Regions from separate parts of the Clostridium celatum genome, predicted to be linked through region 2. Evidence: riboswitches for the same ligand, from Rfam matches in the RefSeq annotation. Region 2 holds a riboswitch; the other holds the start of a gene.
The links. Region 2 has a riboswitch for glycine ahead of LPC13_RS00240 (trimeric intracellular cation channel family protein). Riboswitches for the same ligand answer to the same signal wherever they lie in the genome.

Region 1 (11,629 bases), on a different contig from region 2:
GTTAAAGAAAAAAGATTACAAGGAATTATATGTTTAGGTGGAAATTTCACTGATTTAGATGAAGAAAGCTTCAAAAATCTTGATGTGCCAGTAGTATTAACATCTGTTAATACTATTTCACCACTAGGTAGAAATAGGTATTCAACTGTAGGGATAAATAATTTGCAATCGTCATATGATGCTACTGAATATTTAATAAAAAAGGGTCATAAGAATATTGCATTCATGATAGGGGAAGAAAATGATTTTTGCGTAAGTTGGTGGAGATACAAGGGATATATAAAGGCATTAAAAGATAATGGAATTGAATTAAATGATAATAATTTACTTGTAGGAGATTATGATACAAATAAAGCGTATGAAGTAACAATAAATTTCTTGAAAGAACGTAAGGATATTACGGCTATATTTGCAATTTCAGACTTTATGGCAATTGGAGTAGCAAAGGCAGTAATAGATAGTGGTTTAGTAGTTGGAAGAGATATATCTATAATAGGTTTTGATGGTATGGATGTAAGTTGTTTTTATAATCCTGGTATAACTACTATAAAACAGCCTAAGGAAGAAATGGCAATAAAGAGCGTAGAAATTTTATTTGATTTACTTAAAGGAACAGGGGAAAACAAGCACATTTTATTAGATACAGAATTAATAGAACGAGAATCATGTGCAGATTTATATAAGTAAATTATGGTTGAAATAAAAGGGAGTGGGGAAATATGGATAGAAGTGCAGGAGTTATCATGCATATTGCATCTTTGCCAGGAAAATTTGGTATTGGGACTTTTGGAAGGGAAGCATATGATTATGTAAAATTTTTGTTTAAAGCGGGTTTAAAATACTGGCAGATTCTACCTTTAGGACAAACTGGATATGGAGATTCACCTTATCAATCATTTTCAGCTTTTGCTGGAAATCCATATTTTATTGATTTTGATATACTTAAAAAAGAAGGTTTGTTAAAGGAAGAAGAATATTTAAATGAAGAGTATGGGGAAAATGAAGAGTATATTGATTATGGATTATTATTTAAAGTGAAATATAAGGTTTTACGAAGGGCATATAATAATTTTAAAAATATGAATGATATTGCTTTAAAAGAAAGCATGAATAATTTTAAAGAGGATAATAAATTTTGGTTAGATGACTATGCTCTTTATATGGCTATTAAGGAAGAGTTTAATCTTAAGAGTTGGCAGGAATGGGATGACGATATAAAGAAAAGAGAAAGTTCTGCTATGAATAAATATAAAAATAAATTAGTAGATGAGATTGAATTTTGGTCATTTGTACAATTTTTATTTTTTAAGCAATGGAATGAACTTAAAAAATATGCTAATTCAAAGGGAATAAAGATAATTGGTGATATTCCAATTTATGTAGCAGAGGATAGTGCAGATGTTTGGAGCAATCCTGAGGCATATTTAATTTATACTGAAACATTAAAACCTATAGTTGTAGCTGGATGTCCACCAGATGCATTTTCTGATACTGGGCAATTGTGGGGAAATCCAATTTATGATTGGAACTATATGGAGAAAAATAGATACAAATGGTGGGTAAAAAGAGTTGAAGAAAGTTTAAAACTTTATGATGTAGTTAGAATTGATCATTTTAGAGGTCTTGAAAGTTTCTGGGAAATACCTTATGGTGACAAAACTGCAGTAAATGGACAATGGATCAAAGGTCCAGGTATTAAACTATTTGATGCTATAAAGAAGGAATTAGGAGAAGTTAATATAATTGCTGAAGATTTAGGATTTTTGACAAATGAAGTTATAGAATTCTTAAGACAAACCAAATTTCCAGGTATGAAAGTATTACAATTTGCTTTTGATGCAAGAGAAGAAAGCAATTATTTACCTCATACGTATATAAGAAATTGTATAGTGTATACAGGTACTCATGATAATGATACTTTTAGAGGATGGTTTGAATTAACAGGAAATAAAGAAGATGTTGAATACTCTAAAGAATATCTAGCACTTTCTGAAGAAGAAGGGTATAATTGGGGATTTATTAGAGGTGCATGGAGTAGTGTAGCTAATTTATCTATGGCTTTAATGCAAGATTTTTTAAATCTTGGGGGAGAAAGTAGAATTAATACGCCATCAACACTTGGTCATAATTGGACATGGAGAGTTAGAGGTGGTAGCTATACAGATGAATTAGCTAATAAAATATACAAATATACAAAAATGTATGGAAGATGTTAATAAGTTTTTTACCACAATAAAAAATTAACTATAAACACTTTGAAATTTTAAAGAATAGTAATTACTAAAGATTACTATTCTTTAATTTTATTAAAATAAATTTTAACTTACATAATTTATTTTTTGGTTACATAAATATAAATATAGTAATTAGAAGTGTAAGAGGGTTAAAAATATATGAATAGAAAGAGTGTATATGATTTTTTTATTGGATTATTAGCACTAATGCTTTCATTAATGTTAATAATAGAAATATTTATTGATATTCCAGGGGAAGTTAGATGGGCCTTTTATTATATTGATAATATAGTAAGGCTTATTTTTATTGGAGATTATTTTGTAAGACTTGCCATTAGCAAAGAGAAACTAAAATTCTTAAAGAAAAACATTATAGATTTATTATCGATATTTTCATTAAGGTTATATATAAGAGTAGTTAATATTACTATGTTACCTAGTATTATCAGAGGACCAATAATAGTAAAAATATTAAAATGTATTATGTTAATAATTTGTATTATTAAATTTAAAATAAAAGTTAAAGATGAAATACACAAAAGTAGATTAAATTTTTTATTAGTAGTATCAACAATTTTTATAGTTATTGGAGCAGTAGCTATATCACTTGTTGAAGGAATTTCGATTGGAGATGCACTATGGTGGAGTTTTGTTACATTTACAACTGTAGGGTATGGAGATGTTCTATTAAAAACTAATTTAGGAAGAAGTATTGGTATTTTATTAATGGTTATAGGAATAGGGGTTATAGGTGTTATAACAACAACTTTAACTTTATATCTACTTGGTGAAAAAAAGAAAAAAACAACTACATATAAAGAAAAGATTATAAACGAAGTAAAGGAAATGCTAGATAATTTTGAAGATTTGAGTAGTGAGGATATAGATAATATAGCAAAGATATTAAAGTCACTGAAGAAATAGAAGTAAGACTTGAATTTGAAATGTTAATAAATTACAATTAATATATAGATTAAAATTTTTGCAGATATGCTGGAATAGGCAGACGGGATAGATTGAGGGTCTATTGAGGAATATCTTCGTGTGGGTTCAAGTCCCACTATCTGCACCAAGAATTAAGTAAATGAGAATTGTTTCAATGATATTTTTGAGATAATTCTCTTTTTTTATTAATTTATAATATAATAGGTATATAATAAGGGAGGATAGAATAATGAAAAAAATAGTAATACTTGATGGAAAAGCATTAGGCGATGTTGAATTAGAAAAATTAAAAGAAATAGGTGAAGTTTTTTATTATGATACAACATTAGAAAATGAAGTAAGTGATAGAATAAAAGATGCAAATATAGTTTTAACTAATAAAGTGGTTTTAAATAGAGAAAATCTTATAGAGGCTAAAAATTTAGAGTTTATTGCAGAAGTAGCTACAGGATTTAATAATATAGATATAGACTATGCTAAAGAAAGAGGAATAGCTGTTGCAAATGTTGCAGGATATTCAACTACTGCAGTGGTACAACATACTCTTGCTACTGCATTAGCTTTATTTGACGAAGTATTATTTTATGATAATTTTGTTAAATCAGGACAGTATTCAGCATCAGGATTATTTACTTGTCTTGATAAACCATACTATGAAATCGAAGGAAAGATATGGGGGATAATTGGACTTGGAAATATAGGAAGAAGAGTTGCCAAAATTGCAGAAGCCTTTGGAGCTAAGGTTATATATTATTCTACATCTGGAAAAAATTCCAGTGAAGAATTTGAACGAGTTTCATTAGATGAGCTGTTAAAACAAAGTGATGTAATTTCAATACATGCGCCATTGAATAATAATACATTAGGATTAATCAATTATGAAGCATTATGCAAAATGAAAAAATCAGCAATACTGATAAATATGGGTAGAGGACCTATAGTGGTAGAAAAAGATTTAGCTAAAGCTATTGATGAAGAAGAAATAAGAGGGGCAGCTTTAGATGTTTTCGAAATAGAGCCAATTAAGGAGGATAATGAACTGTTAAATATCAAAAATAAGGATAGATTAATATTATCTCCTCATATAGCATGGGCTAGTGTTGAGTCTAGGGATAGATTATTTAAGGAAGTAGTGGAAAATATAAAAGCATTTTATAGAGGAGAAGTAAGAAATAGAGTAGATAAATAGAAAAATAATAAAACTCACGTCTGTTGACAAAAATATTCTTATATAGTAATATTATTAAAAAGAATAAAAAGGCAAGGATTGAGAGTAGTAGAAAGTAATTAATTTTTCAGAGAGTAGACGGTTGCTGAAAGTCTATAAATTAGTATTTTTGAACTCGCTCATGAGCAATAAAGGTGAAAATTATAGTAACTTTTATCGGGTAAAAACCGTTATTTTAATTAAGTATAATTTTGGATGGTACCGCGCAAACACGCTCCAATACTGGAGAGTTTGCGCGATTTTTTTATTAATAAAAAATTTATCAGTAGAGTTTAAATTTAATTACTAACTAAAAACTACTAATTAATAACAGGGGGCTTTTAATTATGAAAAAGATTTATATTTTCGACACAACATTAAGAGATGGGGAACAAACTCCGGGAGTAGCATTAAATCCACAAGAAAAATTAGAAATAGCAAAACAATTAGAAGCAATGGGGGTAGATGTAATAGAAGCTGGCTTCCCAATATCATCCAATGGTGATTTTGAAGGTGTTAAGTTAATTGCAAAAAATATTAAAAATTCAACGGTAAATGCTTTAGCTAGAGCTAACAAATCAGATATAGATAGGGCATATGAAGCAATTAAATATGCTCCTAAAAAAAGAATACACACATTTTTAGCTACATCTGATGTTCATATGAAATATAAATTAAAAATGAGTGAAGAAGAAGTGCTAAAAAGGGCAACAGAAATGGTATCATATGCTAAAACACTAGTTGATGATGTAGAGTTTTCACCAGAAGATGGGTCAAGAACAAGAAGAGAATTTCTATATAAAGTTTTAGAAAATGTTATTGATGCTGGTGCAACTGTAGTTAATATTCCTGATACAGTAGGGTATTCAACTCCAAATGAGTTTGGAAAATTAATAAAAGACATAAAAGAAAATGTACCTAATATAAGTAAGGCAAAAATAAGTGTACATTGTCATAATGATTTAGGATTAGCAGTTGCAAATTCATTAGCTGCTATTGAAAATGGGGCAGAACAAGTAGAGTGTGCAGTTAATGGATTAGGAGAAAGAGCAGGCAATGCAGCTCTTGAGGAGATTGTAATGGCTCTTAGAACAAGAAAGGATATATATAAGTGTGATACAGGGATATCTACAGAAAGAATTTATAGAGTTTCAAGTATTGTTGCACATTTATCAGGGATATCAGTACAACCTAATAAGGCAATAGTAGGAGCAAATGCTTTTGCACATGAATCAGGAATACACCAAGATGGAGTGCTAAAAAATAGAGAAACTTATGAGATAATGACGCCGGAATCGGTAGGATTTAAAACTAATAATATGGTCTTAGGAAAACACTCAGGTAGACATGCGTTTGAAGATAGGATAATAGAGCTAGGATATAATTTAACTAAGGAACAATTAAATGAAGGTTTTAAAAAGTTTAAGGATTTAGCTGATAGAAAGAAGGAAATTTCTGATAAGGATATAGAAGCAATAATAAACCAAGGAGTAGTTTCAATTGAAGATTATTATAAGGTTGAAGTATTTAATGTTTCTACAGCTAAAAACATATCAGCAACAGCTACAGTAAAAATACTTTACAACGACATTGAAAAAGTAGAAGCAGCTTGTGGTGATGGACCAGTAAGTGCCCTTTATAAGGCCATAGAAAGGTCAATTGATATTAGTCCAGTATTAGAGGATTATTCTATACAAGCTATAACATCAGGTTCAGATGCGCTTGGTGAAGTTAAAGTTAAGTTATCCTTAGATGGTAAAAAAGTATTAGGTATGGGAATAAGTACAGATGTAATAGAGGCAAGTTTAATGGCATATATGAATGCATTAAATAAATTAAGAAATTAAAAAGATAAAAATGCTTGATTTTTTTTGAAAAGCTATATTATAATACCAATATAATTTAATATGTTCGGATGAAGGTAATGGGAGAGCGATTTAGAATCCACCGAAGAAGTAAATCTTTCAGGTATTAGGACCGTTACTGGACGAGCCTCTGGAGAGACTCAGATGAGAGCACCGAAGGAGCAAGGTTTAATTTTTATAATTAAATTGAAACTCTCAGGTAAAAGGACAGGGGATAAAGTATAGTAATAAGTGAATATTATAAATTAGTAATTTAAATAAATAATTATTAACTATAACGATGATAAGTATTTATAATAAATATTAGCATTTGTAGTTGTTATTAATTATTTATTTAAATAAAGCAATATACAAGATCTATAAGAACTTTTATATTAAAAATACTAGTTATAATCCTTACTTTTATAACTAACTTTAATCTCCTCCTAGAAATTTATTTTTAAGGGGGATTTTTTTATGGAATTTTTTAAAGAAATTGAAAATGTATTAAACAGTATTAATGGAATAGTATGGGGAGCACCTTTACTAATATTACTAGTAGGAACAGGTATTTATTTTACTTTTAAACTTGGGTTACTTCAAATTACTAAATTGCCACTTGCATTAAAATATTTATTTTCTAAAGATGATGAAGCAGATGATGAAGCAGCAGAAGGTGATGTATCAAGTTTTGCTGCACTTTGCACCGCATTATCAGCAACTATAGGAACAGGAAATATAGTAGGGGTTGCAACTGCTATATCTACAGGTGGGCCAGGGGCCTTATTTTGGATGTGGATAGCTGCTTTTTTTGGAATGGCAACTAAGTATGCTGAGGGTGTACTAGCTATAAAATATAGAGAAGTAGATGAAAATGGTCAAATGTCAGGTGGACCGATGTATTATATAGAAAAGGGTGTAGGAAATAAATTTTTAGCAAAGATGTTTGCTATATTTGGGGTTGCTGTTGCGTTACTTGGGATAGGAACATTTGGACAAGTAAAATCTATTTCATCAGCAGCTAAGATAAGTTTTAATATTCCAGTAGTAGTTACTGCAATAATTGTTACAGCGTTAGTTACGTTAGTTACTTTAGGAGGAATAAAAAGAATTTCATCAGTTGCAGAAAAAATAGTTCCTAGCATGGCAATATTATATATATTAGGAGCACTAATGGTTTTAATATTTAACTATAAAGCTATTCCAAATGCTATTAATTTAATTATAACTAGTGCATTTAATCCTAAGTCAGCTCTTGGAGGAACAGCAGGAATAACAGTTGCAATAGCAATTCAAAGAGGTGTTGGCAGAGGTGTTTTTTCAAATGAAGCAGGGCTTGGAAGTGCACCTATTGCATCAGCAGCAGCTAAGACAAAATCTCCAGTTAAGCAAGGGTTGATTTCTATGACAGGTACATTTATAGATACAATAATAATATGTACAATGACAGGACTTGCAATTATATTAACAGGAAGTTTTAATAGTGGGTTAGAAGGTGCAGAAATAACTACCTTAGCATTCCAAAGTGGATTGCCATTTGCTGTATTAGGAAAGTATGTGGTTAATATAGGATTAATATTTTTTGCATTCACAACTATAATAGGGTGGAATTATTATGGAGAGAGATGTATTGAATATTTAACTGGAGTAAAAGGAATAAAATTATATAAAATTGTATTTATAGCTTTTGTTGGTATAGGGCCATTTTTATCACTTGATTTAGTTTTTATAATAGCTGATATTGTTAATGGGTTAATGGCATTACCCAATTTAGTTGGATTAATAGCATTGAGACATGTTGTTATAAATGAAACTAATGAGTATTTTAAGAAAATTAAAAATGAAAGCAAAGATGAAAAAAGTAGTAAATTACAAATAAATTAAAAATAAGTATGCCTCAAAATTATAATTTACCAATTAGTCTTGAAGCTTTCCAAATAAAAAGCACACAGTAAGATTAAATGTTCTTATGGTGTGCTTTTATAATATTTGTTAATATAATTTATTTTTCACAAAGTACTAGCTATTTAGAGTCGGCTCCATTTTTTTATAATGATGAGAATATTATATTCTTGAAAAATATATATTTAATTATGAAAAGTTATTTAAATAAATTTTTATTGGGAGGGGACTATTGAAAGGAAATTTAATTTACAATGGAGTAGATAATTATAAAGCAATAGATAAGAGGGGAAATATAATAAATACAGTAATTATATTAAGTTTAGTTATTGTATTGATAATAAGTAGTGGTAATCTTTTGAAAAGATTAGTATTTACAAATAATATAGATGCTGGATACAATAATGAGGACTTACGATTAAGTGAAAATAATGAAAGTAATAAAAGTAATGAAAGCAATATAGAGGATAATACTGAAAAACAAGTATATGTAAATTCTTATTTAAATGAGGAAGAAAATAGCTTTATAAATTTAATATTAGATGGAGCAATAGAAAATTATAAAGAGTATAAAATTTTACCATCAATAACAATAGGGCAAGCTATATTAGAGTCTGGATGGGGAAAATCAGAATTGGCAGTAAGTCACAATAATTTATTTGGAATAAAAGCAGATTCAAGATGGGATGGTGCAGTAGCTGCTATAAATTCTAAAGAAAACTATAATGATAGTTATATATCAAACTTTAGAAAATATGATTCTATTGAGGAATCAATAGAGGATCATGGAAGGTTTTTATTTGATAGTGATAGATATAGAGATAATGGATTATTTGAAGGGAAGACTTATATAGAGCAAGCACAAGCTTTAGAAGATGCAGGATATAGTACAGCAAAAGATGAAAGTGGAGTGCCAATATATGCCGATAAATTAATAGCAATTATTGAGAAATATCACCTGATGGATTATGACAAACAAATTGTTTAATTATTTTCAGAATGATATCATAAATTTTTTGGCACCACAATTGTTTAAAATAATTTTAGTAGCGTTCTGTAAAAGTACGTTCATTTTGGATAATAGGGATTTTCTTTTGATAAAGTTCATCAACTCTAATGAAACGATTGCCTTTTTTTATAGTTCTTATAAATTTTTCAATTGATTCATCAGATCCTTGAACTTCAAGTTCTACCATACCATTATCCATATTTCTAACCCAACCAGTTAAATCTAATGGTTTAGCAGTCATAGAACAAAAAAATCTAAAGCCTACGCCTTGAACTCTGCCTTCTACAACTATGTAATATCTATTCATAAGCTCCTCCTTAAAATATAACTATATAAAAATTATAGCATATAAATAGTATTTCTAAGATTAAAAAAAGTATCATATACTTATATAGATAATTTAGCTTAAAGAGGGGTTACATGGAAAAAACTTTGGTTTTAATTAAACCTGATGCTGTAGAGCAAAATATAATTGGAAATATAATAAGCTTATATGAAGAAGCAAATTTAAAGGTTATTGCATTAAAGATGGAAAAAGTAAGTAGAGAAACTGCAGAAACTCATTATAAAGAGCATAAAGGTAAAGTATTTTATCAAGAATTAATAGACTTCATTACAAGAAGCCCTATATGTGCATTGATACTTGAGGGGGAAAATTGTATTGCTAAGGTGAGAGAAATAAATGGAGCAACAAAACCTGAAGAACAAAAGCCAGGTACTATAAGAAAGAAATACGCAAAGGGAATAACTGAAAATTGTGTACATGCTTCTGATTCTTTAGAGAGTTCAAAAAGAGAAATAAAGATATGGTTTCCTAATTTTAAAGGAGAATGATATATAGAAAGAATAAAATAAAAAAATAATGCAGAAACTTTTAAAGGTTTCTGCATTATTTTTTCTATTGAGAAAGGATTTCTGTAAAAGCAGATTCATATAATTTTAATGTCTGAGGATCTAAATCCGTAAAAACTTCACATCTTTCTAATACGGCATCAGAAGGATATGCAGCAGGATTATTTTTAACTTCATCATCTAATAATTCAAATGCACCTGTATTTGGAGTTGAATATTCAATATACTCAATATTTGTCTTTGCATTTTCAGGATCGCATAAGAAGTTTATGAAAGCTTCAGCGCCTGCTTTGTTTGGAGCGTCTTTTGGTATTGCAATTGCATCAAACCACTTATTTGAACCTTCATTTGGAACAACATATTTCATATCAGGATTTTGACTCATTATGTAAGAAGCATCTCCAGAGTAAACTACAGCTAATGCTTTTTCTCCAGATATCATATTATCTCTTACTTCATCAATAACGTATATAGGATTAGTTAAAGTTAATTGTTTTAATAAATCTTCTTTAGCTACATTTATTTCATCAGCGTTAGTTGAGTTAAGTGAATATCCATTCTTCACTAATGTAATTGCTAAAGAATCTCTTAATGAATTATACATATAAACATTATCTTTGTATTTTTCATTCCATAATATATCCCAACTAGTTACAGGTTCAGTAACAACTGTGCTATCATAAATAATACCTACTGTACCCCAAGTATATGGAACTGAATATTCATTTGTTGGATCATACGGAAGATTCTTAAATTTTTCGCCTATATATTTATAGTTAGGAATATTATTAAAATCTATTTTTTCAAGTAAATCTTCTTTAATCATTTTTTCAATCATGTAATCTGATGGAATTACTATATCGTAAGTTCCAGGATTAGTTTTAATTTTTTGATACATAATTTCATTTGTATCATAAGTTGAGTAATTTACTTTAATTCCTGTTTCATTTTCAAAGTCTTTAATTAAAGATTCATCAATATATTCTCCCCAGTTAAAAACATTGATAGTACCATTTTCGCCAGCACTATTATTAGAGCATCCAGCAAAAATGGAAGTTGTTAATAAAGCTGTTGCAATTAATGCAGTTAATTTTTTAAATCTTTTCATTTTATTCACCCCTTGAAGTAAATTCTTTTCTATTTACAATTAATAATAAAATAAGTACTGTTAAAAACATTAAAGTAGATAATGCATTTATTGAAGGGTTTATTCCCTTTCTAGCCATAGAGTAGATTTCTATTGAAAGATTAGTTACTCCAGGTCCTGTAGTAAAGAAACTTATTACAAAGTCATCAATAGACATCGTAAATGCCATTAATAGACCAGAAATAATACCAGGTTTTATTTGAGGTAATATTATTTTTCTCATTGCATAACCAGGAGTTGCTCCTAGGTCTAAGGCTGCTTCTGTTATGTTTGTAGGCAATTGCTTTAGCTTTGGTAATACTGATAATATAACATATGGGATATTAAAAGTAATGTGAGCTATAAGCATAGTCATAAATCCAAATTGTATATTTAAAAATGGCATAACAAATATGAATAAACTCATTAAAGATACACCTGTAACAATATCAGGATTTAATACTGGTAAATTATTTATATTTAATAAGGCTTTTTTAGGTAGCCCTTTCA
Region 2 (11,629 bases):
CATACCTTAAGGATGATGGTGGTGCAAGTGGAACTTTTGAATATGATGAATCTTGGTATTTATCAGATAAAATAACTGCATTAAAAAGTGCAATAGCTAATAATAAATCAATAGTGGATATTGCAAATGAACTATTAAATGAATTTAGCATAATCCTTTCAGATTATGAAGCTATTACAAATAATATAAATAATGAAGCTTTACTTTCAGAAATAGAACCATTCTTAGGCGCATATAAAGCATTAGGTGAATCAGGGGTAGCAGCTATGAAATCATTAATTGCTGCAGAAGAAGGTAAAATAGAAACATGGCTTGATAACAATAATCTAGCAACAGAAAAGTTAAATGAAATGAATAATTTTACTGTTGATAGAATGGAAGACTCAGGAACAGTACAATATGCTGTTGCTGTAGGAGAAAAAAGACTTAAACCACTTATAAATGATGTTATAACTGCTTCAAGCAATATAATGTCAAAAGTAATGTTTAAAGAAATAGATCCAGAGGTTATAACATCTTTAAACAAAGAGTTAAATATTGAAGTAAGTCTTGAAAGTGGAGTATATTCTATAAACGATATTACAGCTTTAGAGCTTGCTAAAAATGATTATATAGGAATTGCTCTTCCTAAAGCAATTAAGTTAGCAGAGATTAATATTAATGCTAGTGATTATGAAGGATTATCACTTGAATATTCATTAAATGGAATTGAGTGGAGTGAAGCTGAAACAACAATTTCAGATGGTGTAATGAAGACTAATGAAAGTATTGCTGCAACTTATATTAGATTAGTAAATAAGAGTAATAATACAAAGAATATAGATATTAATAGCTTTAAAGCAATACCTGTATATAAGATAACACCAACTATTTCACAAAATATAGGAACTTATCAAAGCTATACTATAGATAAAGCTTTAGATGGAGATAAGTCTACTAAGTATTGGTCAGATAAATCATCTGGGGCAGGACATTATATACAAATAGATTTAGGTAATAAGATACCTCTTTATGATGTAACTGCTTACTTTGGAAATATGGACTATATGAGAAATTCTGAATATCAAATATCAGAAGACGGTATTAATTGGACTTCATTAGGTGAATTACAATATACATCAGAAGGAGATAAAAAGGTAGCTTCTGTAAATGCTAATGGTAAAATGGCAAAATATATTAGAATAATTGCTAATGGAGAAAATTCAGGATATTGGGTTCAATTATTTGAGGTAGAAATTAATAAAACAGTTCCTGATGCTGGAGATGATACTGTTGATTTAGTAGAAGGTACTTTTGATACTGGTAGATGGGATTATCTATATGATGAAGATTTAACAACTGCTTTTGAAGCTGAAAATGTTAGAAATGGTGAAAATTTAATTTATAAGATGACAAGAATAACAAATGTAGAAAATATAGTATTCCTTCAAGATAAAGATAATATATGTGAAGCTACAGTAAGTGTTAAAAATACTAATGGTGTTTGGAAAACTATAGGTGTATTAGGAAAACAATTAAGTGACTTAGCTGTTAATGATGAAATTGTAGAAGTTAAGATAGAATTTGACGCTAGTAAGCCACTTCCAAAAATATATGAAATAATAGTGAATGAAAATAATGAATCAATTGATAAGGAAGTAAATAAAGTAGCGTTAGGAATTGCTATTGAGATTGCAGAGGAAATTACAGATGAAGATTTAGAGAATGTTGTTCCTGTAGTTGTTACTGAATTTAAGGCTGCACTTGAAAATGCAAAGGAAATTTTAAATAATTCTAAATCAACTCAATCACAAGTAGATGCTGCATTTGATAGATTATCATCTGTAATGCAAAAGCTATCTTTCTATAAAGGGGATAAAGCTTCTTTAACTGCTTTAATAGAAAAGATTAATGCATTAAATAAGGAAGAATTTATAACTTCAACTTGGAGTAATTTAGAAACTGCATTGGATGAGGCAAATACTATTGTTAATGATGAAAATGCTTTAGAAAATGAAGTTAAAGAAGGGTATAATAATTTAATTAGAGCATACCTTGAATTAAGATTAAAACCAAATAAAGATAAGTTACAAGAGTTAATTAATAAGATAGAAAGCTTAGATGCAAGTAAATATACAGAAGTAAGCTATAGTAATGTAGCTAAAGCATTAGAAATGGCTAAGTTGGTTCTTAGCAATGAAGATGCTACTGAAGATGAAGTATATAAGGCGAAGAGTACTTTAGAAGCAGCTTTAGGTAGATTAGTAGAAAATAGTGTAGATAAGAATGAGGGTAATAGCTCAAATACTGAAAATAATAACTCAAGTAGTAATGCTACTGAAGACAATATTAGCAGTAATACTGGAAATACTAATACAGGAAACAGTAATAATGTAAGTAGCAGTACTAGTAGTAATGGTAATAGCACTAATAAAGAACAAGGAAAGTTACCTAATACAGGGGGAAGAGCAGCAGGAGTTATTGGAATTTTTGGTACTATGATATCTGCAATAGGAGTAAACTTATTTAAAAAGAAAAGATAAATAATAATACACCTTTAGAATAAAGAAATTAAATTACTTTATTTCTAAGGGTGTTCTTATTATTTTATAGAGTATATTGTATTGCTAATGTGGAGTTAATGGTTATAACTACTATTTAATATTTAAATTAATATTGATATACTAATAAGTGAAACTTTAAATTTGTAATTTAGTTAAAGTTATAATTAATTAAAATATGGAGAAGATAATATGGATTGTTTTAATATTTTAGGAATAAAGGAAGGTGCGTCGAAAGAGGAAATAAGACAAGCCTATGAAAAGCAAGTTAATAAATTTAATAATGAAGTACGTGATAAGAAAAAATTAGATAAGTTTTTAAGTTTATTTAAAGCAGCTTATGATGAATTAATGAAAGAGTTTGAAGAGAAAGAATTAGAAGAGAAAATAATTAAGAATATAGAAGAAGAGTATACAAACAATAAAGGTTTGAATGAAAATGAAGAAATTAAAGAAGCTGAAAAAAAGGTTGAAGAAAATTATGATTTAGATTGTACTGTTAAAATGAGTGCAGAAGAAATTCAAGAAATAATAAGGAAATCTAAAGAAAATACATTAACAGAAAGACATATAGCAATATCTAAAGAGGAGTTTTTATCTTTAGATGACAGTGAAGACGAAGAAATTGTAGAAATTAGAAAAAGAAATAATAAAAATAAACCAATAAAGAGTAAGGCTAAGAAAAAGAATAATAAAAATAATACCAAAGAGAAGAAAGAAAACAAAAATTATACAGAGAAAAATAGTAATGATAGTGATGAAAATAATTATATAAATAGAATGAAAAATAATGAGTTTTCAGAAAATAAAAATGTAGATGAAAAACAAAGCAAAGTCAAAGGACAAAAGGTTGTTGTCAAAAAAAGTAGTGATAATAACAAAATTTTAAATTTAATAAAGGTTCCATTTAAGATATTAGTAATACCGGTAATATTAATCTTATCAATAATTATATTTTTATTTAAGATAATTAATTTAACATGTTTTTTAGTATCTAAGGTAATAATAGTTGGAGCAATAGGAATAGCAGCAATACATGGATATCAAATTTATATTGGTCACCCTATGCAATGGGAAATATTCGCTCTTTGTGCATTAGCAACAATAGTAGCATTTTTCTTACCTACTATAGTTAGAGTAGTTCCTAATATGTTAGGAAAAATAAATACTAGCTTAAAGAATTTTGCATTTTAAATAAAGTGAAAGTATGGTTTTAAACTTTAAGTAGTTAAATTAAAATCATAAATGGCAAATTAATTAATAAATTCAGGAAAAAGAATTTTTAATAATTAATTTGCCATTTTACTTTTATATTTAGATAACGGTATATATTGGTTTTTAGTATGGGTTATAATATATTATTATAATTCAAGCTTTAATTTATAATTAACTAAAGCACTCTTTTTCGGCTGTTTTTATATTTTTAGGTGTATTTTGCCATAGGCCTTGTTTATATCTAGTAAAGCCATAAATACAAATAATAAGATTACTAAAGCTCATAGAAAACCAAATTCCAATAGAACCTACGTTAGTAAAATATTTAAACAGTAAAATCATTGGTATTCTAACAAACCACAATCTTCCGATTTCCATTCCCATAGAATATTTTGTATATCCAGATCCTTGAAAGATTCCTTGAAAAACGCTAAACATTCCCATAAGAGGCATTGAAAAAAGTATATAAGTTAAATAAGTAAGTCCTTCTTCAATTACCTTTAAATCATCTTTTGATTGCATAAAAAAGTTTATAATAGCATCATTATTTATGTACATTATTATGGAGCCAATAACAGTAATTATAATTACTATTATAGAAGCTTTATTAAATGCATCTTTTATTCGTTTAATATTTCCATTACCTAAATTTTGCCCAGTTATAGTAACAAGGGCAGAACCAAATCCCATTGCTGGTTGTGAAATTAATGATGTGATTTTATTTACCATACCAAATGCTGCCATAGTACTGGTGCCATAGGAAGCTATAAAGCTATTTAAAACTATAAAACCTAGAGCAGAACCGGATTGACCAATTGATGATGGTACAGCTATAGAAAGTATTTCTTTTATAAGCACAAAATCCAATTTAAAATTTTTAAATGATGGCTTTAATGGTGATGTACTTTTCTTTAAAATAAAAAATGCCATTACACATAAGATAAATTTAGATAAAAGAGTTGCATAAGCAGCACCTGCAATACCCATTTTTAAAGGAAATATAAAAATAGGATCTAAAACTATATTTATAATAGCGCTAATTCCACTAAGTAATGTTGGAAGGGTAGTATTACCTTGAGCAATCATTATTGAGTTAAAAACAAAGTAAAAAAATAAAAATGGCAAAGACAAAAAAGTAATTCTAAGATATATATTACTGAAATGAGCTAAGTCACCACTTGCACCCATTGCTCTAACAAATAATGGTGTTAAAATAAAACCTATTATAGTAAATATTACAGAAGTTAATAGAGAAATTGCAAATAATTGAGCAGAATATTTTTTACCTTCTTTTGCTTTATTAGCACCAATTAATATAGATAAAAGAGCAGTTCCAGCAATAGAAATTCCTGAACCTATTGAAATAAATAGAAAATCAACAGGCCATACAAAAGATGTAGCTGCAAATTCAACAGAACCAATCATACTAACCCAAAATCCATCTGCCATATTATAAAGACATTGAATTATATTATTAGCCATAATTGGAATAGCAAGTGTAACTAATACTTTATAAATGTTTCCCTTTAAAATAAGATTTTTTCTTCTTTGTAAATCCATAAAATAAGCCCCCTTTAGTATACAATATTTCTATTATATAACATTAATGAAATAAAGTGTATAAAATGAGTGGCGGATAGTGGAAAAAATATCATAAGTATATTATAATTAGAAAAAAATATGGAGGTATAGATATGAATATAGCTTGGATTGGAACTGGGGTTATGGGAAGTTCTATGGCAATAAATTTAAAGAAGAGTGGACATAATGTATCTGTATATAGTAGAACACTTTCAAAGTGTGAACCTTTAAGGGAATACGGTATTGAAGTTAAAGACAGTATTAAAGAATGTGTTAAGGATGCAGATGCAGTATTTACTATTGTTGGCTATCCAAAGGATGTAGAAGAGGTTTATTTAGGGAAAGAAGGAATATTTGAATATGCAAGAGAAGGTGCATATTTAGTAGATATGACAACATCATCACCACTTTTAGCAAAGAAATTATATGAAAAGGGAAATAAATTTCATATTTTAGATGCGCCAGTTTCAGGCGGAGATATTGGAGCAAAGAATGCTACTTTATCTATTATGGTGGGTGGAAACAAAGAGGATTTTGAATATATGTATAATGTATTTGAATGCATGGGAAAAAATATAATTTATCTTGGAGAAGCAGGTAGTGGACAAAACTGTAAAGCTTCTAATCAAGTAGCCATAGCAGGAACTATAGCTGCAGTAGCAGAATCTATAATTTATGCTAAAAAGTCAGGACTTGATCCTAAAACAGTTTTAGATGCTATATCAAAAGGTGCAGCTGGTAGCTGGCAACTACAAAATAATGGTTATAAAATGATAGAAAAAGATTATGAACCAGGATTTTTTAATAAGCATTTTATAAAAGATATGAAAATAGCTAAAGAGGTAATGGATGAAAAAGGTGAAAGCCTTCCTGTACTTAATAAAGTATTAGAAATGTATGAAGAATTAGCTAAGAAAAATTTTGAAGATAAAGGTACTCAAAGTATTATAGAGGAATATCTATAAAGAAGTAAACTAACTTAAATATAGGCTATTAAAAGCAAGTAAATATTAAGATAAATTTAATCACTTTGTAACATAATTGACAAATTTATGTTCTATAATGTATACATAGAGGTGATTAATTATGGGGAAAAATTTAAAATTTGTAAATGAAAAGCATGAGAAAAATTATATAAGTTTAATTAATAAATTTGTTAGTAAAATAAATAAGGATATTGATGTAGTATTAAAATTAATTAGTATTGATGAAGTTTATAATATTGCAAAGGAATATATAAAAGGAACAACTATAGAGTTTAAAGAATTATTAAATGATTCAAGAATGACAAACACAGCATTATTTATAGGAGAGCTAGCATATAGCTTTTTAATTAAGAAGTTTGCAGTAAAATCCATATCAAGTACAAGAAATTTAGATACGGATACAAGAAATTTTATTATTAACTTATTAGATTCATATGCAACCCTCGATAAGCAGAAAATTAGTTGTGCATAAATCATAAGTTTTGAAATGTAAATAATTTAATAATGCTGTTTAAGTAATGTTAGTAATGGCAAATGAAAGATTAAATTTTCTTAGAAAATATAAATCTTCATTTGCCATATTTATTTGAAATAAAATTATTGCTTTATAGGTTTTTATTATTGATTTCAGCAGATAATAAAGTTTAAAAGTAGTTGAATACATTAGTCAAATTAATTTACAAACTGATAAAGTATTTTAATTAAAGATAAGGAGAGATAAAAAATGAAAAAGTGTATGTATTGCAAAAAAGAGTTAAATAAGGATTATGTAGATAATAAAATAGGAGTATTTTGCTCAGAAGAACATTATGATAAATATTTAAGTGAGCTTAGTGTTGAAGAATATATAGAGTTACAAACTTCTATATGTGTATGTAGTGATGAATAGTTAAGTAAATTTTATATAAAAATATTGAATTGATAAAAAGATTTTATTATAATTTAAAGGTATTTCGTTGATAAATTTGGGAGATACTGTTTTAATTCAGAGCCGAAGGGGAAAGTGCGGCAAACTCTCAGGCAAAAGGACCAAATTTTGAGAAAACTCTGGAAAGCTCATATAAGACACCGACGAAGCAATCTTAAATGTAGTAAGAGAATCTTTCAGGTAAAAAGACAGAGGCGCAATTATTTTAATAATTAGTCTTAATCTATATTTTTAAGGGGGATTTTAGTTGGACTACATTGCTATTTTAGAGTATATTGGTGTTTTTGCTTTTGCAGTATCAGGAGCTATTGTTGCTATAGAAGAAGAGTTCGATATTTTTGGAATATATATAATAGCTATAATTACAGCAATGGGTGGAGGAGTATTAAGAGATATAGTTACTAATGTTGGTATACCGGTATTTTTTACTAGCTATAAAACTATACCATTTATTATAGCAGGAGCATTACTTGCTATAATATTAAAAGGAAAAGTTAAGTATAAAAATTTATTTATGTTTATTGATGCATTAGGATTAGCTGCATTTTTTGTATCAGCAGCAAGTAAGGCAATAGAAAGTAATTATAATTTTATGGTTTTTTCATTTGTAGCTGGAATAACTGGAGTTGGTGGTGGAGTACTTAGAGATATTATAACTAATAGAAAACCACAAATATTTAAAAATGATATTTATTGTGTTGCAGGAGTTATAGGTGTAACTATATTATGGTTTATTTATCCAGTGGTAGGATTGGAAACAGCTCAATTCATATCTTTAATAATTATAATAGCTATTAGGGTAATAAGCTATCATAAGGAAATTAACCTACCGGTTATAAGTGCATAAATTTAAAAAAAGACTAATATTAAAATAGGATAAAAGCAATTATATAAATAATAAAATAAATTTATTTGTTAAAGTTGGACAAAAAGTGATTATGTAACTTAATTAAATGTTATATAATCACTTTTTGTTTTTTTTTATTGTAAGAAAATTTTAAGAAAATCTTAAAGGAAAAAATAAGAAGATAAAGGAAAAATGGGGTAAAATATAATATGAAGTATATAAATAACAAATAGTGTGAAATGGGGGAGCTTAATGAAAAAAGGAAAAAGTAAAAAAATATTTAGCTATATATTACTAATTTTTATTTTTAACTTAATAATGCCTAATATACAGGTTAGTGCAAATGAAAAGAATAGTAATTATAAAGTAACTATAGATTATGGAATTGATGGTAAATATAGAGCTCAAAAGTATATGCCTATAGGTATTAATGTAGAGAATTTATCAGAAGATTTTAATGGAGAAATTGAGGTAAGAGTAGCTAGTGATTCACAAGGTGGATATGATGCATATGCTAAAGAAGTAAATGCTAAAGCAGGCGAAAATATAAATGTATCAATTCCAGTAAAGTTTATTGAAAATTCAACTAAAGGAACTATATGTTTAATTAATAATAATAAAGTAGTTTATGAAAAAGAATTATTACTTTTTTCAGGGCGAATTAATGATGCAAATGTTTTTACAGGGCTATTAACTGATGATGCAACAGCATTAGGTTATTTAGGAGAAATATCCTTTAATACCTCTTATTCAACAGCTGGAAAAATTAATACTGTTAATTTAAATTCAGATATTATAGGAAATAATTATTTAAATATTGATGGTTTAGATTTAATAATAGTAAATAATTATAATATGGCAAATTTAAAAAAAGAACAATATGATGCTTTAAATACTTGGGTAAATAATGGAGGAACATTATTAATATCAGCAGGAGCTAATGAGAGTAAGACTATAAATAATATAGACAAAAGCTTTTTAAATATTTCTTCAAATGGAACTAATGAGAAGAATGTAAAGTTAATAAATGAAAGTTTAAATTTAATATTATCATCATTGAATATAGATGATGCAAATGTAGTATATGGAGAAAATGGTCAAGAGTTAGTATATTCTAAGAAAAAGGGAAGTGGTGAAATTTTAATAACTACTTTTGATATAGGCACAGAACCTTTTATATCTTCTAAAGATGCAAGTAGCCTAATGCAAAATATATTAACTCCAATATTTGATAAAGTTTATGAGAATATAACTCAAAATAATTATTGGAATTACAGTTATGGAATTAATTCTATATTAAATTATATACCAGTAGAAAATATATTAAGCACAACTACTGTTGTAATAATACTAGCTATATATGCAATTACAGTAGGAATAGTGCTTTATCTAGTTTTAAAAATGGTAAAAAGAAGAGATTTAACTTGGGTTATACTACCAGTATTAGCAATTGCTTTTACAATATTTATTTACTTAATTGGTGGGAAAATGAGAGTAAATGATGTAATTTTAAACTCTTTAAATATTATTTCTGTAAATGAAGATGGAAAAGGTGAAGTAAATGGTTATTTAGGAATTGGTAGTAAGTATAAAGATAATCTTGTAATAGAAAAAGATGAAAATTTAGAAATGAAATATATAAATAGTGATAATTACTATTATGGAGAAGCTGGAAATGAATCAATAACAAAATTAAGAGTGAAGACAACTTATAGTAATAATAATTCTTACTTTACTTTTTCAGATACTGATGCTTCAGATATAAAAACATTTAAAGTAAAGGGAGAAGAAGTTTTTATACCTAAATTTGAAGGAGATTTTAACTTAAAAGATGGCACTTTAAATGGTAGTATAAAAAACAATTTAGACACAGACGTTAATAGATTATTAGTAGTAACAGGTAATAATATTTGGGATTTAGGCCAAGTAAAAAGTGGTGAAGAAATAAAAATAGAAAATTTAAAATCTTCAAGTACTAGTGGTTTAGAAAGTTATTCATCAATTATGACTGATGAATACTATCAATCAAGATGGGATAAAAGCAAGGATGAAAATGATCCTAAGTATAAATATGTTTTAAGATATTCTAATTTATTAAATGTATTAAGTAGTAATGAATATTTTAATAGTATTTCAAAAATTATTGCAATAACAGATATGCCTGTAGAATATGGATTAAATTTAGGAAAAAAATCAGTATCTAAATTTAATACAACAGCAATAATTCAAGATATAGGTATAAACTTTAAAGATGATGAAGGGAATATTAATTTCCCAGAAGGATATTTTAATCCAGAATTAAATTCTTTAGATAATAATGCTTATGTTGATAGTTATAATGGATTTGTTTATGGACAAGGAGAAGTAATCTTTGATTATAAAATTGATGAAAATATAGATATTAAAGAGGTTACTTTTAAAGTTGGAACTGATAGATGGGGATATGAATATGGAAGAAATGGTGAGTATTACATCTATAATTACAAAAGTAATGAATATGAAAAATTCTTATTATCATCAGGAAGCTATAAAGTAGATGAAATTTCAAATTATACTTTAAATAATGTAATTAAAGTAAAGCTTGAAGTTAATAGAGATAAGGAAGATAGTATGGCTCCTAAAATAGTTGTAAAAGGGGTGGAGAAATAATGCTAGTTATAAAAAATCTTGAAAAATCTTATGGCAATTTTAAAGCTTTAAATGGATTGAATTTAGAAATAAAAAAGGGTGAAATATTTGGATTTATAGGACCTAATGGGGCAGGAAAAAGTACTACTATGAAAATTATTTCAGGACTTTTATCACCAGACAGTGGAGAGGTTTATGTTGATGGAATTGATGCTATAAAAAACAATAGAGCATTAAAAGATAAAATTGGATATATGCCAGACTTTTTTGGAGTTTATGATAATTTAAAGGCAATTGAATATCTTGAGTTTTATGCATCTATTTATGGAATTATAGGAGAAGATGCAAGAAAACTTTCTATGGATTTATTAGAGCTTGTTAATTTAAAGGATAAGGCTGATGCATATGTTGATGGATTATCTAGAGGTATGAAGCAAAGATTATGTTTAGCAAGATGTTTAGTTCATAATCCAGAACTTTTAATCTTAGATGAACCAGCATCAGGGATGGATCCAAGGGCTAGATATGAAATGAAGGGGATTTTAAGAAATTTAAAGGATATGGGAAAAACAATTATAGTTTCATCTCATATATTACCTGAACTTGGAGAAGTATGTACAAATATAGGAATAGTTAAAGGTGGAACTATAGTATGTCAAGGAACTGTAGATGAAATTATGACAAGGGCAGCAGGAGCATCCCCTATAGTATTTACTGTTATGGATAAAGAAGAAGAGGCTATTAAAATATTAAAAGAATTACCTAATATTTCTGATATTAAAGTTGATGGTAATAAGATAACTGCAAGTGTAAGTGGAGATGATATTGAAGTATGTAATGTTTTAAAAGCATTAGTATTAAAAGATATACCAGTTTTAAATTACAGTAGATCAGTTGGAAATTT

Region 1: linked by a shared signal. The riboswitch ahead of LPC13_RS01675 (alanine/glycine:cation symporter family protein) and the one ahead of LPC13_RS00240 (trimeric intracellular cation channel family protein) in region 2 are both predicted to bind glycine.

Annotation. Positions count from the first base shown of each region.
Region 1 is NZ_JAJKGM010000002.1:93,458-105,086, forward strand. Features, by position in the region: gene LPC13_RS01645 (LacI family DNA-binding transcriptional regulator) at 1-687, shown strand, start outside; gene malQ (4-alpha-glucanotransferase) at 720-2,216, shown strand; gene LPC13_RS01655 (potassium channel family protein) at 2,394-3,158, shown strand; tRNA gene LPC13_RS01660 (tRNA-Leu) at 3,219-3,306, shown strand; gene LPC13_RS01665 (D-2-hydroxyacid dehydrogenase) at 3,409-4,368, shown strand; T-box leader at 4,434-4,629, shown strand; gene LPC13_RS01670 (2-isopropylmalate synthase) at 4,731-6,233, shown strand; glycine riboswitch at 6,302-6,376, shown strand; glycine riboswitch at 6,377-6,471, shown strand; gene LPC13_RS01675 (alanine/glycine:cation symporter family protein) at 6,708-8,114, shown strand; gene LPC13_RS01680 (glycoside hydrolase family 73 protein) at 8,365-9,120, shown strand; gene LPC13_RS01685 (acylphosphatase) at 9,176-9,448, opposite strand; gene ndk (nucleoside-diphosphate kinase) at 9,562-9,975, shown strand; gene LPC13_RS01695 (ABC transporter substrate-binding protein) at 10,040-11,101, opposite strand; gene LPC13_RS01700 (ABC transporter permease) at 11,103-11,629, opposite strand, start outside.
Region 2 is NZ_JAJKGM010000001.1:52,640-64,268, forward strand. Features, by position in the region: gene LPC13_RS00210 (beta-N-acetylglucosaminidase domain-containing protein) at 1-2,522, shown strand, start outside; gene LPC13_RS00215 (J domain-containing protein) at 2,733-3,734, shown strand; gene LPC13_RS00220 (MATE family efflux transporter) at 3,927-5,315, opposite strand; gene LPC13_RS00225 (NAD(P)-dependent oxidoreductase) at 5,450-6,301, shown strand; gene LPC13_RS00230 (hypothetical protein) at 6,423-6,794, shown strand; gene LPC13_RS00235 (hypothetical protein) at 7,047-7,211, shown strand; glycine riboswitch at 7,279-7,364, shown strand; glycine riboswitch at 7,368-7,444, shown strand; gene LPC13_RS00240 (trimeric intracellular cation channel family protein) at 7,498-8,097, shown strand; gene LPC13_RS00245 (type 1 glutamine amidotransferase family protein) at 8,350-10,746, shown strand; gene LPC13_RS00250 (ABC transporter ATP-binding protein) at 10,746-11,629, shown strand, end outside.